Regions from separate parts of the Ferdinandcohnia salidurans genome, predicted to be linked through region 4. Evidence: riboswitches for the same ligand, from Rfam matches in the RefSeq annotation. Region 4 holds a riboswitch; each other region holds the start of a gene.

Region 1 (3,566 bases), on a different contig from region 4:
ACTAGGGAATATCCATATTGGGGGGTTCGTAATTGACTCAAAACAGCTAGTGTCAACGTTCCTCTTCTAAGTTCAGTCATTAATGAGTTAAATAAATCACTCATTCACCCACCTCATTTTTTAATACTATATGATGTACAGTATTTGATTTATACTATGTATCGTACACTATTGTGGTGACGAAAGCAATTCTTCTTTTTAAAATTAGGTGTATTCATTAAATCGCATTATTAGGGATAAAATAAATTTCAACAAGTGAAAAAGGAGTTTTTTAGATGGATGCTTCACAAGTGATACTAAGGATCGCTCTTGGTTTTGTGGTGTTGTTTGTACTTGCAAGAATAATGGGAAGAAAAGAAATCAGTCAAATGACGTTTTTTAATTTTGTTTCGGCGATTGCAATTGGTTCCATCGCAGCCAATTTTGTGCTTAGTTCAGATCTTAGTATATCTAATGGAATATTAGCGTTGATAGGGTGGAGTGTTTTTACAATTGCAATGGGTTTTATTGATATAAAGTTTAAAAAAGCAAGGAAAATAACAACAGGGGAACCAATCATTGTGATAAAAGAAGGAAAGGTAATGGAGAATTCCCTTCGTTCGACTCGATTAGATATGGATGCTCTTAATTCATTATTAAGACAAAAAGGGTACTTTTCAATTAAAGATGTTCATTATGCCATTTTTGAAACTAGTGGACAACTTTCGGTGATGCCCTACGAACATAAAATGCCTTTCACAAAAGAAGATGCTCATGTTCAGAGCAACCCCTCTGTGTACCCAATTTCTACCGAGGTTATATCAGACGGTACGATAAACAATGTGAATCTTACCAGACTAAATTTAGATACGAACTGGCTAAACCAACAATTAAAAAATGCAGGAGTGACGGATGTATCTGAAGTCTTCTACGCAGAACTACAGAAAGATGGGACTCTTTACATAGACAACAAAGACGACAATATGTTGCATTAAGAACCATAGGGACGGTTCCTGTGGTCCCTGATTTTCGAGGGAGCCACTAGAACCGTCCCCGTGGTTCTGTTATAATAGACTCAAATTGAATAAATGTAGGGGAGCTCACACTTGTGGGCTGAGAGTAAGCGAAATGTAGCTTTGACCCTTTACCTGATTTGGATAATGCCAACGTAGGGAATGTGTGTAAGTATGACGATTCATGCGGTATATCTATTTTCAGGTATACCGCATTTTTTATTTGAATGGAGGATAACCATGTTTGAGCAAATCTTAAAAAACGTTAGGCAACATACGCCGCTTGTCCATAATATTACAAACTATGTGACGGTTAATGATGTGGCAAATATCGTCCTTGCATGTGGAGGTTCACCCATTATGGCGGACGATCCGAAAGAAGTGGCGGATATTACAAGCATTTGCAATGCGCTTGTGATTAATATCGGTACTTTAAATGAGAGAACGATAGAATCTATGATTTTAGCAGGGAAAGCAGCAAACAAACTAGGGCATCCTGTAATTTTGGATCCAGTGGGAGCAGGTGCGTCTAGCTTACGAACCAATACTGTCTATCGACTTTTAAATGAGGTACAATTTGCTGTTATCAGAGGAAATTTATCGGAAATAAAAACAGTACATGCAGGTAGTGGGAATACAAAAGGTGTGGATGCAGCTGCAGAAGACGTCATCAACGAAGGTAATCTCGATGAAATGGTTCAGTTTGCAAAGCAGGTAAGTAAACAAACAGGTGCAGTCATTGCAATCACAGGTGCTATTGATATTGTTGCGAATACGGATGATGCTTTTGCGGTCAGAAACGGTCACCCAATGATGTCAAAAATCACAGGGACAGGCTGTATGCTTACTTCTGTTGTAGCTGCTTATGGTGGAGCGAATCCTGGTGACATTTTAAACAGTACAGCCGCAGCGGTGAGTGCGATGGGATATTGCGGTGAATTGGCCCATCAAAAAGTAGAAGAAACGAACTCAGGAACTTCATCATTCCGTATGTACTTGATTGATGCGATGAGTAAACTAGATTTTACACAATTACAAGGTGGTATGAACATTGAAAATCGATAAAAAATGTATGCAACTATATGCAGTAACAGACCGTGCCTGGACAGGCAGCCAAACCTTAGTTGAACAAGTGGAAACAGCATTAAAAGGTGGCATCACATTCCTTCAACTTAGAGAAAAAAATCTGGGGTATGATCATTTTTTACAAGAAGCTATTGAACTTAAAATGTTAACGGCTTTCTATGATGTTCCTTTTGTTATTAACGATAATGTTGAAATTGCGCAAGCTTGTGATGCAGATGGTGTGCATGTTGGGCAAGAGGATATGCCGGTTGAAAAGGTACGTGAAATGATTGGGCCAAATAAAATTCTCGGTGTGTCGGCTCAAAATGTAGAACAAGCGATTGCTGCTGAAAAAGCGGGTGCAGATTATCTTGGAATTGGTTCAGTATTTCCAACAGGTACAAAAAAAGACGCGAAACCGATGACATTCGAAACTGTTCAAGAAATTTGTAAGAGCGTTTCGATTCCCATTGTTGCAATTGGTGGGATTAATAAAACGAATATTTTAGAGTTGACTGGAAGTGGGGTAGACGGTGTTGCGGTAGTATCGGCAATCTTTGCACAGTCCGATATCCTTGCTGCAACAAAGGAATTACAAGAGCTTTCAGCTAAGATGTTAGGGAGTGAAGGATAATGAAAAAGGTATTGACGATTGCTGGCTCTGATTGTAGTGGGGGAGCGGGTATTCAGGCAGATATTAAAACAATTACTGCCCATAATATGTATGCAATGAGTGCCATTACGGCTCTTACTGCTCAAAATACAACTGGCGTATACGGAGTTCTTGATTCGACTCCTGAATTTGTGGGGCAACAGCTGGATTGCATCATGACTGATATTTTTCCTGATAGTGTAAAAGTTGGGATGGTGTCATCACCTGAAATCATCCATAAAATCGTGGAAAAATTAGAAGAATATAAGCCTTCAAATATAGTAGTCGATCCAGTCATGATATCAACAAGTGGAAGTAGACTTTTGAGTGAATCGGCAATGGACGCCTTGATTAGTCAATTAATTCCGCTAGCTACGATTATTACACCAAACATTCATGAGGCTGAGGCGCTTGGCGAGATGGAGATTACCTCGAAGGAAGACATGCAAGTGGCTGCCCAAAAATTGTCCGAAACCTATAAAGGTGCCATTTTAATTAAAGGTGGCCATCTTGAAGATACAGCGGATGATCTATTATATAGTAATGGCGAGTTTACATGGTTCCCAGGAGAACGTATTAGTAACCCGAACACACATGGCACAGGTTGTACGCTTTCATCAGCGATTGCTTGTAACTTAGCAAAAGGCCATGATATTAAAACAAGTATACAGGAAGCAAAACAATATATTACGGGAGCAATAGAAGCGGGACTTGATCTTGGAAAAGGTAGTGGACCGTTGAATCATTGTTATGCCATAAAGAACTGATTTTAGGAGCAGTGTCCGAAGCGGCTGTGTCAACTTCGGACAAGGCACCGTTGAACAAGCAAGCCAGTGTCTGAAGCCGAGGACAATACT
Region 2 (3,566 bases), on a different contig from region 4:
TATATTTATTTTGAATTTTTGTTTCGATTTAACACATCTCGCGATGAGTACATATCCTATTGCATTATCAGATTGCCCAAGAAGCGATATTCGGAATCATTTTCAAGGTAACATTACGTTTTCTGTAAATATCCAGAATGAAATTGTAGACCTCATGTTATCCAAAGGCGTATATTTGAAACCTCCACAAGTAGCAATCGATAGTGAGGTGGAATATGCTAAAAACTTCATGTATCTCAATGGTTTTATTGGTAGTTCAAGACCTTTAAACGCTGCTGAGATAGCTAATCTTTCAAGGATTATCTATAGGGGACAGTTTTCAAAGATGATTTTTGTTACTTTTAGTAAATTAGCCCAAAAAAAAGATTTGAAACAACACTTTGGAAAAGGCAGAGATGGGATCGAAAAAGTTCTACATTCACTTCAAGAAGTTCTTGAAGAAGAAAATATTCCGATTTCAGCTTCAGGAGACTATCAAATTTCGAATATAGAGATATCTCCTTTTTCCGATAAATTAATGTTGTTTTTTGCTAATACTTGTTTAGGTATATTCTGTTTTACTATGGTAAATCAAGCTATGACTTCCAGTTTACGAACGGATATAGTTGCAAAATTAGATAAAATATCAGATGATATGAAAAAGTTTTATGGAATGGGCTTACTGTTAGCGATAAAAGAAAAATGGTTTGAACAACCTCCCCAAGCAGTAGATAGAAAAGTATAAGACTAGTTAGCCTAATAAAGGACTAGGAAATTTAATTTCCTAGTCCTTTTTGCACGATAAAAAATCTTCATGTTTTCACATTGAATTATATATATATAAATGATGGAATTATTAATGGACTTAAATAAGATTTAATATCCGACAGGAGATGATTTTTTGAGCACATTCAATCCCGACAAATTATCGGTCGAATACAGGGATAGCGTTACTGCTACAGCACCCATTATTCCAAGATATTACACACTAACACACTCTGATACAACTGCCGAATTATTTTTAACAATAGGCTATCATTATGCCTGGGATAAAATTAATTCGATGAGAGATGAAGTATTAGGTGAATGGAGAACAGATGGAAGTCACTTCCATTACCAGGTTTATTTATATATTGATCAAGGAGAATATAACCTACAAGTTGCAGCAAAGCGAAATGAAATCTTTAGACGTGAATTGCCACTTGCCTTAACAGCTATTCGATACGGAGATCGATTTTTATTCAATGCTTACCCTACTCTTGACCACGCTCCCATCATAGTTACCTTCACTTCTGCCTATCCTCAGTTTGCTAGACATGAAAATTGGGCTACTTTCCAAGATTATTCCATATGAAAGAAATCGAAACTTTGTGGAAATTTTATTACGAAAAAAGGTTCCGTGACTGAACATGTGCACGGAACCTAACCACTTGTCCTATAGATTAATCGGCCACTCCTCAAGATTTTCGGCCATATCCCAGAACATATATTCAAACATACTCGTTTTGACGACGATTTCTTCAAGTACTGCTAAATCTCGCTCTGGTTTTCCGCTTGCGATTTCATTGATAAGCTGCTTACAGTCTTCCGCTAACGCTGAAAACTCATCGGATGAATACATTTTCACCCATTCCCCATAGAATTCATGCTCAACTGCTCCAGGCCATTTGACGAGCTCTTTTCCAATAAAGTTATAGCTCCATGCACAGGCTAGGACTGCAGCGACAACATTTTCTACACCACCAAGTTGCGCTACATTCAACATGTAGCTTGTGTAAGATGTTGTAGTTGATGCAGGTCTAGTCGCCTCGAGCTCTTCTGGAGATATTTCAAACTTTGCGGCATATTGGCGGTGAAGATCCATCTCCATCTCCAACGTACCATGCAAAAGGTTTGCAAAAATGGACATCGTTTTTAAATCCGGGGCCTTCGCACTCCCCAACGCAAAAAGTCTGCAATACTCAATCAGGTACACATAATCCTGCTTCATATAATGCTTAAACTTTCCTTTTCCAACCAACCCTCGCCAATCCCTTTCACGAAAGGATGCTCCAAATACGAATTCCAAATAGGCTCCACTCGATTCCATAAACGATCAGTAAAAAGACTGCTCACTTTCTTGTCCCCTTTCTCCATTTGACCTTGGGGGAGATAAAAAAAACCCATCACTAGTGACTAGAAATGGGTTAGGCAATATATATCGTTTGTTTACACATAACGTGCCAACTCCACTTCCCTACGCTAGTGTTACCTAGATCAGGTTCAAAGGGTCGATATCTCTATCTCTCAGCACAAACATGCTCCCCTAGTCGAATTGTTAGATTATTAAGTTACTAGATACTAGTTAAACATAGCGGATACGAAAAGGCAAGTAAGACATGTCCATTTATCCCGCTTGAGTCAATGGACATGTTCCAGCATCCCGTAAAAAAAACGAGTTGGCATTTATAGCCAACTCATTTTTATCTTAATCATCAAACAATCAATTCATATACTTTGCAACCAGCGCATAGCATCTTTCCCTTGTCATAGTTGCTTGGGTAGCTACATATTCTAAGGTTTCCGTCGAGCCACCTTTATATTTCAATGATGATTCTTTTGCGGTTTCATCTCTATGTTTAATCCAATTTCGTTGTTCTTCTCGTAATTGATTCATTTGTTCAGAGTCAAGCTGTTCATTTAACATTCCATAAATCTCGTTCAATTTTTCATCCCACTTTTTATACCTTGCCGCCTCTTGTTCTTCCAATTCTGCCATTGTTGCTGTATCTTCGGCGTTTCTATCTGCTTCTTCCATTTTATTTAATTCTTTAAGATATGCATCCTTCATACCTTCGGTTATTTCATTCTTGTTACTAGATTTCGATGTCTCGTCATGTTCAGTCGTAGATGGTTCTTTAGATGTCTCTTCTTTGTTTTTAATCTGAGTATTTTCAGGACTCTCAGATTTATTTATTTCACCAGACTTCTCATTGGTAGCTGGTTTTTCCTCTGTTTTTAAATTCGTGCTAGTTTCTGATTCTTCGTTTTCTGGTTTAGCATTTGCCTCATCCGTTGAGTTACTACAAGCAACTAACGAGAAAAATGCTATGATGGTCATTACAGTTAGTAATCGCTGTTTATTTTTCATTACACTGCCTCCTCTACTAAACAGTATATCATAAAATTTTCCAGTAGTTTTTAAGAAAGTTCAAATTATTTGTTAAGCAACTCTCACCTAACCCAAACAAAAAACACTCACATTTGTAAGTGTCCTAAAGACTATATTGTATTCCCTTTTTTCTTAGCATCTGCATCCAAACCAGCACCAATCGCAATGCCGATGCTCATCCCAATCGGCAACCCTAATGCAATATTATCAAAAATCGTTAATCCAAACACCATACCCAAACTCATACCTATAGACATGTATAATGTGAGATACATCCCTTCAGGTACCAACTTATGTTCCTTTTGAAGATGTGCAGCAATTCCTTTGATCACTTGTTTATGATGTTTACTGTCCTTATCAATTTCATCGTCATTCGCTTCCAGTTGAGTAAAATGATTCTTTAAATCAACTAGATGTTGCTGACACTCTTCACAAC
Region 3 (3,566 bases), on a different contig from region 4:
TCCTTAAAAAGCAAGGACTTATCTCCAGGAAATGTTAAACGAAGGTTTTCTACAAAGGCAATTGATTCCATATTCGACCCCTTTTATTTTTGATCTAGTGCATCAAAATCACTGCTGGATAGTGGGCGTACAAGTTTTGTTACTCCTGTCATTTCCAACGCACTTACTAGATAGTAAGCAAATACACCGGCAAACAAGATGGAACCTACGAATCTAGCAACTAGGAACAAAATGAGATTCCATGCAGCTAAGTCACCTATTTCTCCATATGCAAAATCCATTATTACTGACCCTAGACAAGAAGCTATAGCTGCCAAGACGACCACAGCAATATTATATTTTTTATATCGAAATAGCATAAACACTGCTTCAGCAAACAGCCCTTGTACAACACCGTACAGCAGAACGGTTAGGCCCCATGGAGACCCTAAAATAAATTCACCTGAGGCAGCTGCAATTTCTGCCAGTAAGGCAACACCCGGTTTACGAATCACAAGATACGCAACAGGCGCTGCAATAAACCACATTCCATAGATTAATTGGTCGGCATGTAGCCCAATGGGCTTTACAACATAATATAAAGAACCCCAAACAATATAAACAATCCCGAATGCAATGGCGATTACGATCGTAACCAAAATATCAGTTAGTTTTAACCCTTTGCTCATTTATACCTCTCCTTTTCTCTTTTGTTCATACAGACATTTTTGCTAGAATAGGCCAGTTTTCTAATTGGTACGCCATTTCCCAAAAGGAGTACTCATATTGACTGCTAATCATAAAATGTTCTTTCATACGGTCTCGATCTTCTTGCGTCGCTTTTTCTGCTAATTTATTTACTCTATCAATCTGTTCTTCTACTAGTTCTTTAAACCAGTCCCCACCATACGCCGCAATCCACTCCTGGTAAATCGGCTCTTCTGGTTTGCAATCTTTAAGTCTTTCACCAATTTCATAATATAGCCAATAGCAAGGTAATAAAGCAGCAATTATATCACCCAAATGGCCAGAATAAGCGGCTCTATACAAGTGTGATGTATATGCATATGCTGTCGGTGCAGGTTTAAAGGTTTTTCTTTCTTCCTCCGTAATCTCAAGTCTCTCCGAAAAACTTTTATGCAGTGCTAGTTCGGCCTCGTAAGTTCCTTGAGCATGAATAGCAAGTCGGTTTGTCGTATGTAAGTCCTCTGCCTTTGCTGCACCTAAAGACTGCACTTTTGCAAAATGAGTTAGGTAATAGGCATCCTGCATGACATAGTAGCGAAAACATTTAATTGGTAATGTACCGTCTCCAATTCCTTTGACAAATGGATGATCAAAACTTGCCTCCCAAATATGGTTTGCCTCTTTACGTATTTCTTCTGAAAATAACATGTTCATTTCTCCTCGCTTTACTGTTATTTACAAAATAAAAAACCACCTTCTTTAACAACGTAAAGAAAGTGGTTTGGATTTAGACATATAAAAAATAAAGAGACCCGTCTACCCACTTCCCTACGCTGGTATCAACCAGATCAGGTTCTAAGGGTCTCAAGGTTATGAAAAATCAATCCTCAATCTCAGCCTTAAAGTAAACGATTTAAAGGTATAAACCCATCCATACATTTACCTTTTTTAAAGGCACCCCTAGTGGAATTACAATTATTTATGCAATTTTTCTTATTTCCAATCATAACATGTTGGAAATAATTATCAAGGCTTTTTTAAGGTTTACTTGTTACTCTACATAAACTGCTGTTCCATATGCAATAATTTCAGATGCATTTTGCATAACAGCTGAGGTTTGCAATCGCATCCCGATTACTGCATTTGCTCCTTTTGCGTTTGCATCTTCCACCATTCGACCAATTGCTTTTTGGCGGGCTTCTTCCAGCATTTCAGTATAATCGGAGATTTCTCCTCCAACAATTGTCTTTAATCCAGCCATAATGTCTTTTCCAATGTGCTTTGACTGAACTGTCCCCCCTCTTACAAATCCTTTTAGTTCTTTTACTTCTTTGCCAGGTACAAAATCAGTAGTCACGATAATCATTTTCGTCATCCTCCTCTTTCTCTCGTTTTCGTTCCCATACTAATAGGGCGAATAATAGAATAATGGCAACCATGTAAAAGGCATAGAATGTCAGTGCCTTTGAAATATCAATGAACAAAAATACAATTCCTACGATTTGTCCTACAATGGCTATCATTAATACAATATATTTTGCAATATCCCTCATCATTCCCTACCTGCTTTACGTCGATAAATTTTTCTAGCAAAAATGAAATAACAAACAAGGGGCATCGGTGTTTGAATTAATCCCCATATTCCCCAAAACCAATAATTATGTCCCCGCTTTCTTGCATCTAAAAATAGCCACAAACCTTGAATAAGTACGATAATCACAACTACTAATAAAAGCAGGGTATTATTCGTATTCATGGACAATCACCCGTTTTCGATAACGAAAGAAGCTATATACTGGCAAGCTAATAGTTGCAATGCCTTGAATGATGATAAATACTAGCGGTAGCTGGAAGAATGCGGATATTAGACATGTCATCAAGAATAGAGCAACCAATATAAATGCGGTTAAATCTCTTCTAAATTTCTTCTTTTGTTTTTGTTGTTCAATTGCAACCATTTGTTCAAATACTTGTAGGTCCGGAGTGAAAACCGAGTAATGATGATCTATTTTAGTAAGAGCTTCATTTATATCTTGAATCGTTTCTTTATCCTCTTCATGTTGTTGTTTGTTGTTTAGTAGGACTAGCTTGTTTTTCTTCATGAGGTTTCAGCTCCTTTCTTACTGTATGGATTCCATTATGTATTCTTGATTTAACAGTACCAATGGCGATATGAAGCATATCAGCGATTTCTTCATACGAATACCCATAATAATGTTTGAGAACAATTGGAATCCGAATTTCATCAGAAAGCCTTCCTAGTGCATTAAGAACATCATTCCAATCCTCAGATTGGTTCTCGAATTGCCACTTCATTTTGCGTAATGCTTGCTCCTGTTGCTGATAATTTTGTTCGCGTTTCTTTTTACGGATATCGTCTATGTATAAGTTCGTCGCAATTGTTATTAGCCATGAGGAGAATTTTGCTTTACCGTTATACATTTTGATTTTTTCCATACTTTTCATCATTGCCTCTTGTGCGATGTCTTCAGCAATATCAGGTTTCATTGTAACTTTTATTAAATACTTAACTAAAAAAGGATAATGCTCTTTAAAAAGCATTGCAAACGCGAGTGAGTCACCACGCTTTGCACTGCGAATTAGTTCCTTTTCATCCATGCATTGAATTCTCCCCCGAGAAGATTTGGTTATTTTTATATTTCGCTAATAGTACGTACGAAGTCATAAAAAAGTTCACTTTCAGTTTTAAAAAGTTTTAATATGTTCATTTTCTACAGTTTAACCCATCCTATCGAATATTACATTCACTCATTTTGACTCAATAATGGAGTTTTCCACTGTTCTTGTCAGAATCATGCTATCATTCGGACTTAAACTTGTGGATTTCCTTTGGCCTTGTCAGAATCACACCCTCTTTCGGACTCGAGCTTGGAGATTTC
Region 4 (3,566 bases):
AATTGGACGATTTCAATAATATCGCCATTTTTAAGTTTCATCGTTTTATAGTCATCTTTTTGAATAATATCCTCATTAATCTCTACAATCGCGATTCGATTTTCCAAGCTATAATGAGTCAAAAGCTTATCCACTGAATTTACTTCTTCAGGGAGTTCAATCTGCTCTCCGTTAAGCCTAATCTTCATTTTCTCACCTCCCTAAATCAAAGCTTTTTGTCTTCGATCAATACGAAATGCATCGATCCATTCTTGATTTACCTCTTTATTTAAAAGTAGATCACGTATCATTTTCCCAGTTGAAGGTGCAAGGAGAATCCCATTTCGAAAATGGCCACACGCAATCAAAATCCGTTCCTCTTCAGGATGTCTGCCGATAAATGGATGACCATCAAAGGTGGTTGGTCTTAGTCCAGATGTAAATCCTTCGATCCTCCAGTTAGCAGAGGAGGGGAGCATCGTTTTTGCTTTTTTAATTAAACTCTGAACACTATCTAGGCTAATCGAATCACTCCAGTCATCTGGAATCATCGTTGCCCCGATCACAAGCTTCCCGTTATTTCTAGGAACGATATAGGATTTGTCATGAAACAACGTGTGTTGTAAAAGAGGCTTCTCGTACTGAACAATGATACTTTCTCCTTTTACAGGTGACAGTTGTTCAGAGATTCCTAGATTTTGAAAAAGATGATTACTATAGACACCCGTTGCAATCACGACGTGCTTTGCTTGAACATTGCCTTTTGCTGTTCTCACGATATAGTTGCTTCCAACTTTCTCGATTCCATAGACGTGGCAGCTTTCAAAAATAGAAGCGCCAAGCACTAGGGCGCTTTTGGCAAAAGCCTCACACGTACTTGTTGGAATCACGTTCACATCATCTGCGATATAGGCAGCACCTAAAACGTTATCGCTAATCTCGGGTTCCATACATTGGACTTCTTGCCGACACAACTCTTTTACAGTTGGTTGTTTTAAAAGTGAATGGAGGTCTTGCATTTCTTTTTCAGTGAATGCTAGCTTTAAAATGCCGCCATTTCGGTATCCAATATCAATACCACTTAAATCAAAGAGCTCATCTTTTAATCGTATGTACTCAACTTGACTCGACCTTGCAAAAGGGAAGAAGAGGGAGAAATCACCATCGCTTTCTGAATGAGCACCTAGCATGCCAGCAGCAGCCTTTGTTGTTTTCGCACCAATTTGTCCCCCATCAAATAGAGCAACATCCATTTGTGCCTCGGCTAAATAATAGGCAATTGAACAACCAATAATTCCACCACCTATTACAACTACTTCATAACTACTTTTCATTGTGAATCGCCTCACTGAATTTTTTTGTAATGGAATAAGGATCTTCTGCCGCAAAAATACTGGACATGACCGCCACACCGTCCGCCCCAACAGCTTGGATGGATGGTAATGTTTCTAACGAAATGCCACCAATTGCATAAACAGGGATGCTCAGTTCCTTTTTCATTTGTAAAAGAGGCTCAACTCCGTTAGGAGGAAGTCCTTGTTTGCTATTTGTTTCAAAGCAATGCCCATATAGGACGTAATCCGCTCCATTTGCCTCAGCTTCTTTTGCTTTTTCAAAGGAATGAACACTACAACCGACTCTTATGTGCGGGTATCGTTCTTTCACCATTTTTACAGGGTGGCCATGTTCAGGTAAGTGGACAGTAGAAATATCCATACATAACGCAACATCAAGGCGGTCATTCATGATGATTTTCTCTTTCTTTACACCATTGGTTAGTAAATAATCGACTAATGCCACAATCTCTCGAACAGATTTTGATTTCTCTCGAATCTGCACATAATCCATTACATCTTTAATCGCGATAATTTTTTCAGCAACAGCGTTAACGGATTGCCGATCATCGGTCACAGCAATTAATTTCATCGAATTACTCCTTTTTCTCTAACAACTTGCTCCGCAAAAAAAGGAATAGAACGGTTAAAGCACAACAAAAAACCACTCTCCAAAGTAGGAAAGTGGTTGTTATGTATACACATAAAAAAAGATTGCCTTAACCACATCCCTACGCAGGTACAAGCCTGTTCAGGTAATGAGGGTTTCAAAGTACACTACTTTTTTCTCAGCTCTTATCAAGAGTTCCCCTAGTGAAAATACAAAATATTAACTTATACCCTAAAATTAACACAATTCCGTCCATTTGAAAAGGGATATGTTTCCAAGGGACCACAGGGACAGGTCCCTTGTCCCAGTTTTTCGCTTTCCTCCTAATGGTGAATGTTTTTAAGTAAATTGGAATTTTACTAAACATTCGCAAATAGCCGAATTCAAATAACATCCTTGATTGTCATCTGTTTTTCACCTAAAATGAAAGAATCTCCAGACGGCCTGAGTCTCTATAACCTGATTCAGGCCTTCATTTTGCATCTTAGAAAGGAACAACATGACATGAACTCATCTGAGTATTTTTATAGATTTCTAGAACCCATTTCCAAAGAATTAGCATTTCTAGCGGGGGAATTGGAACATACCATCTTTACTAGTCCGCGTACAATGTTAACTCACTCAAGGGTACTTATTGAGAATATTCTACAGCAAGTGATGGAATATGAAAAAATGAATGAAAACCCACGTATTACATTAAAGGAAAGACTCACTCTTTTAGATAATGAGGGAATCCTGACTACAGAAATAAGAGACGCCCTACATTTAGTTCGTCAGCTTGGAAATCAGGCCTCACATGACAAACGAAAGTTTCGTTATTCGGAAGCACTTTTATCATGGGAAGCGATTTACCAGATTGTCAGATGGTTTGTTGAAGTGTATACCTCATTATCGATAGAAGTCCCAGCCTATCAGGATCCAACCACTCCAAAGGAAGAACGTTATGATATTAGCGAATTGGAGCTTCGATTGAAATCTCTAGAGGATGTATTAGTTGCTTCGATGAAAAAGGGGACACCTGATAAAAAGGCTCAAGATGAGGTTGCTGATACAACAGAAGCTACTCCAGCCAAAATGGCAGAGCCAGGTTACACAACGATTCGTACGATCGAATATAGAGGGGAGACGCTGGAACTTCCTTATTTTCTACGCGATGCCTTTTTGTTACCACAACGATTTGATAAATCTGAGACCTTTTTAATTAGATTAGGTGCAGAGCAGCAAGCACGTATTATGAGCGAATTGCCTGGTAATCTCGAAGACTTGCATAAACATGTGAAACGTTTTAATGAAAACAACGATAAGCAATTTTTCGAAGAACTGAAAATCTTTATTGAAGAAGAAGAGATTCGTAGAAAAGTAACTTTCGAACGGCCGGGAGAACTCTTTTTATTTTACAAAGCAGATTACTTGATTCTAACCGATTCTCTTAAAAAAATCCCTCTCACCACAGACGAGTTCAAAGGGGTACCAAGCCTTATTAAACAATTAAACGAAGACGGAATCCATACTGTTGGCCAACTTCCTAAAGAGCTTGTAATCCTCGGAAAATATAAAAATGTTGGGGTTGTGAACGTAGCGAGATTGTTTGAGCAGTTGAAGGCGAAGTAAACAGGTTTCCTGTAATATGCATATACTATTTG

Evidence for each region. A riboswitch is a leader RNA that binds a small molecule or an ion and turns the genes downstream of it on or off. The one in region 4 is predicted to bind thiamine pyrophosphate.
Region 1: linked by a shared signal. The riboswitch ahead of thiM (hydroxyethylthiazole kinase) and the one ahead of ACFSFW_RS22895 (thiamine phosphate synthase) in region 4 are both predicted to bind thiamine pyrophosphate.
Region 2: linked by a shared signal. The riboswitch ahead of tenA (thiaminase II) and the one ahead of ACFSFW_RS22895 (thiamine phosphate synthase) in region 4 are both predicted to bind thiamine pyrophosphate.
Region 3: linked by a shared signal. The riboswitch ahead of tenA (thiaminase II) and the one ahead of ACFSFW_RS22895 (thiamine phosphate synthase) in region 4 are both predicted to bind thiamine pyrophosphate.

The regions. Positions count from the first base shown of each region.
Region 1 is NZ_JBHUEK010000009.1:30,255-33,820, forward strand. Features, by position in the region: gene ACFSFW_RS06845 (PadR family transcriptional regulator) at 1-104, opposite strand, end outside; gene ACFSFW_RS06850 (YetF domain-containing protein) at 276-974, shown strand; TPP riboswitch at 1,062-1,171, shown strand; gene thiM (hydroxyethylthiazole kinase) at 1,233-2,057, shown strand; gene thiE (thiamine phosphate synthase) at 2,044-2,691, shown strand; gene thiD (bifunctional hydroxymethylpyrimidine kinase/phosphomethylpyrimidine kinase) at 2,691-3,476, shown strand; gene ACFSFW_RS06870 (NAD(P)H-dependent flavin oxidoreductase) at 3,565-3,566, opposite strand, start outside.
Region 2 is NZ_JBHUEK010000023.1:8,305-11,870, reverse strand. Features, by position in the region: gene ACFSFW_RS14390 (DUF3231 family protein) at 1-724, shown strand, start outside; gene ACFSFW_RS14385 (staygreen family protein) at 881-1,333, shown strand; partial or broken gene tenA (thiaminase II) at 1,415-2,115, opposite strand; TPP riboswitch at 2,196-2,296, opposite strand; gene ACFSFW_RS14375 (lysozyme inhibitor LprI family protein) at 2,462-3,109, opposite strand; gene ACFSFW_RS14370 (glycine zipper domain-containing protein) at 3,241-3,566, opposite strand, start outside.
Region 3 is NZ_JBHUEK010000026.1:124,121-127,686, reverse strand. Features, by position in the region: gene ACFSFW_RS18830 (ABC transporter ATP-binding protein) at 1-71, opposite strand, end outside; gene ACFSFW_RS18825 (ECF transporter S component) at 84-668, opposite strand; gene tenA (thiaminase II) at 694-1,374, opposite strand; TPP riboswitch at 1,475-1,638, opposite strand; gene ACFSFW_RS18815 (YbjQ family protein) at 1,718-2,032, opposite strand; gene ACFSFW_RS18810 (hypothetical protein) at 2,013-2,222, opposite strand; gene ACFSFW_RS18805 (sigmaY antisigma factor component) at 2,219-2,422, opposite strand; gene ACFSFW_RS18800 (YxlC family protein) at 2,409-2,768, opposite strand; gene sigY (RNA polymerase sigma factor SigY) at 2,722-3,285, opposite strand.
Region 4 is NZ_JBHUEK010000034.1:124,068-127,633, reverse strand. Features, by position in the region: gene thiS (sulfur carrier protein ThiS) at 1-188, opposite strand, end outside; gene thiO (glycine oxidase ThiO) at 201-1,313, opposite strand; gene ACFSFW_RS22895 (thiamine phosphate synthase) at 1,303-1,905, opposite strand; TPP riboswitch at 2,025-2,135, opposite strand; gene ACFSFW_RS22890 (DUF4145 domain-containing protein) at 2,428-3,534, shown strand.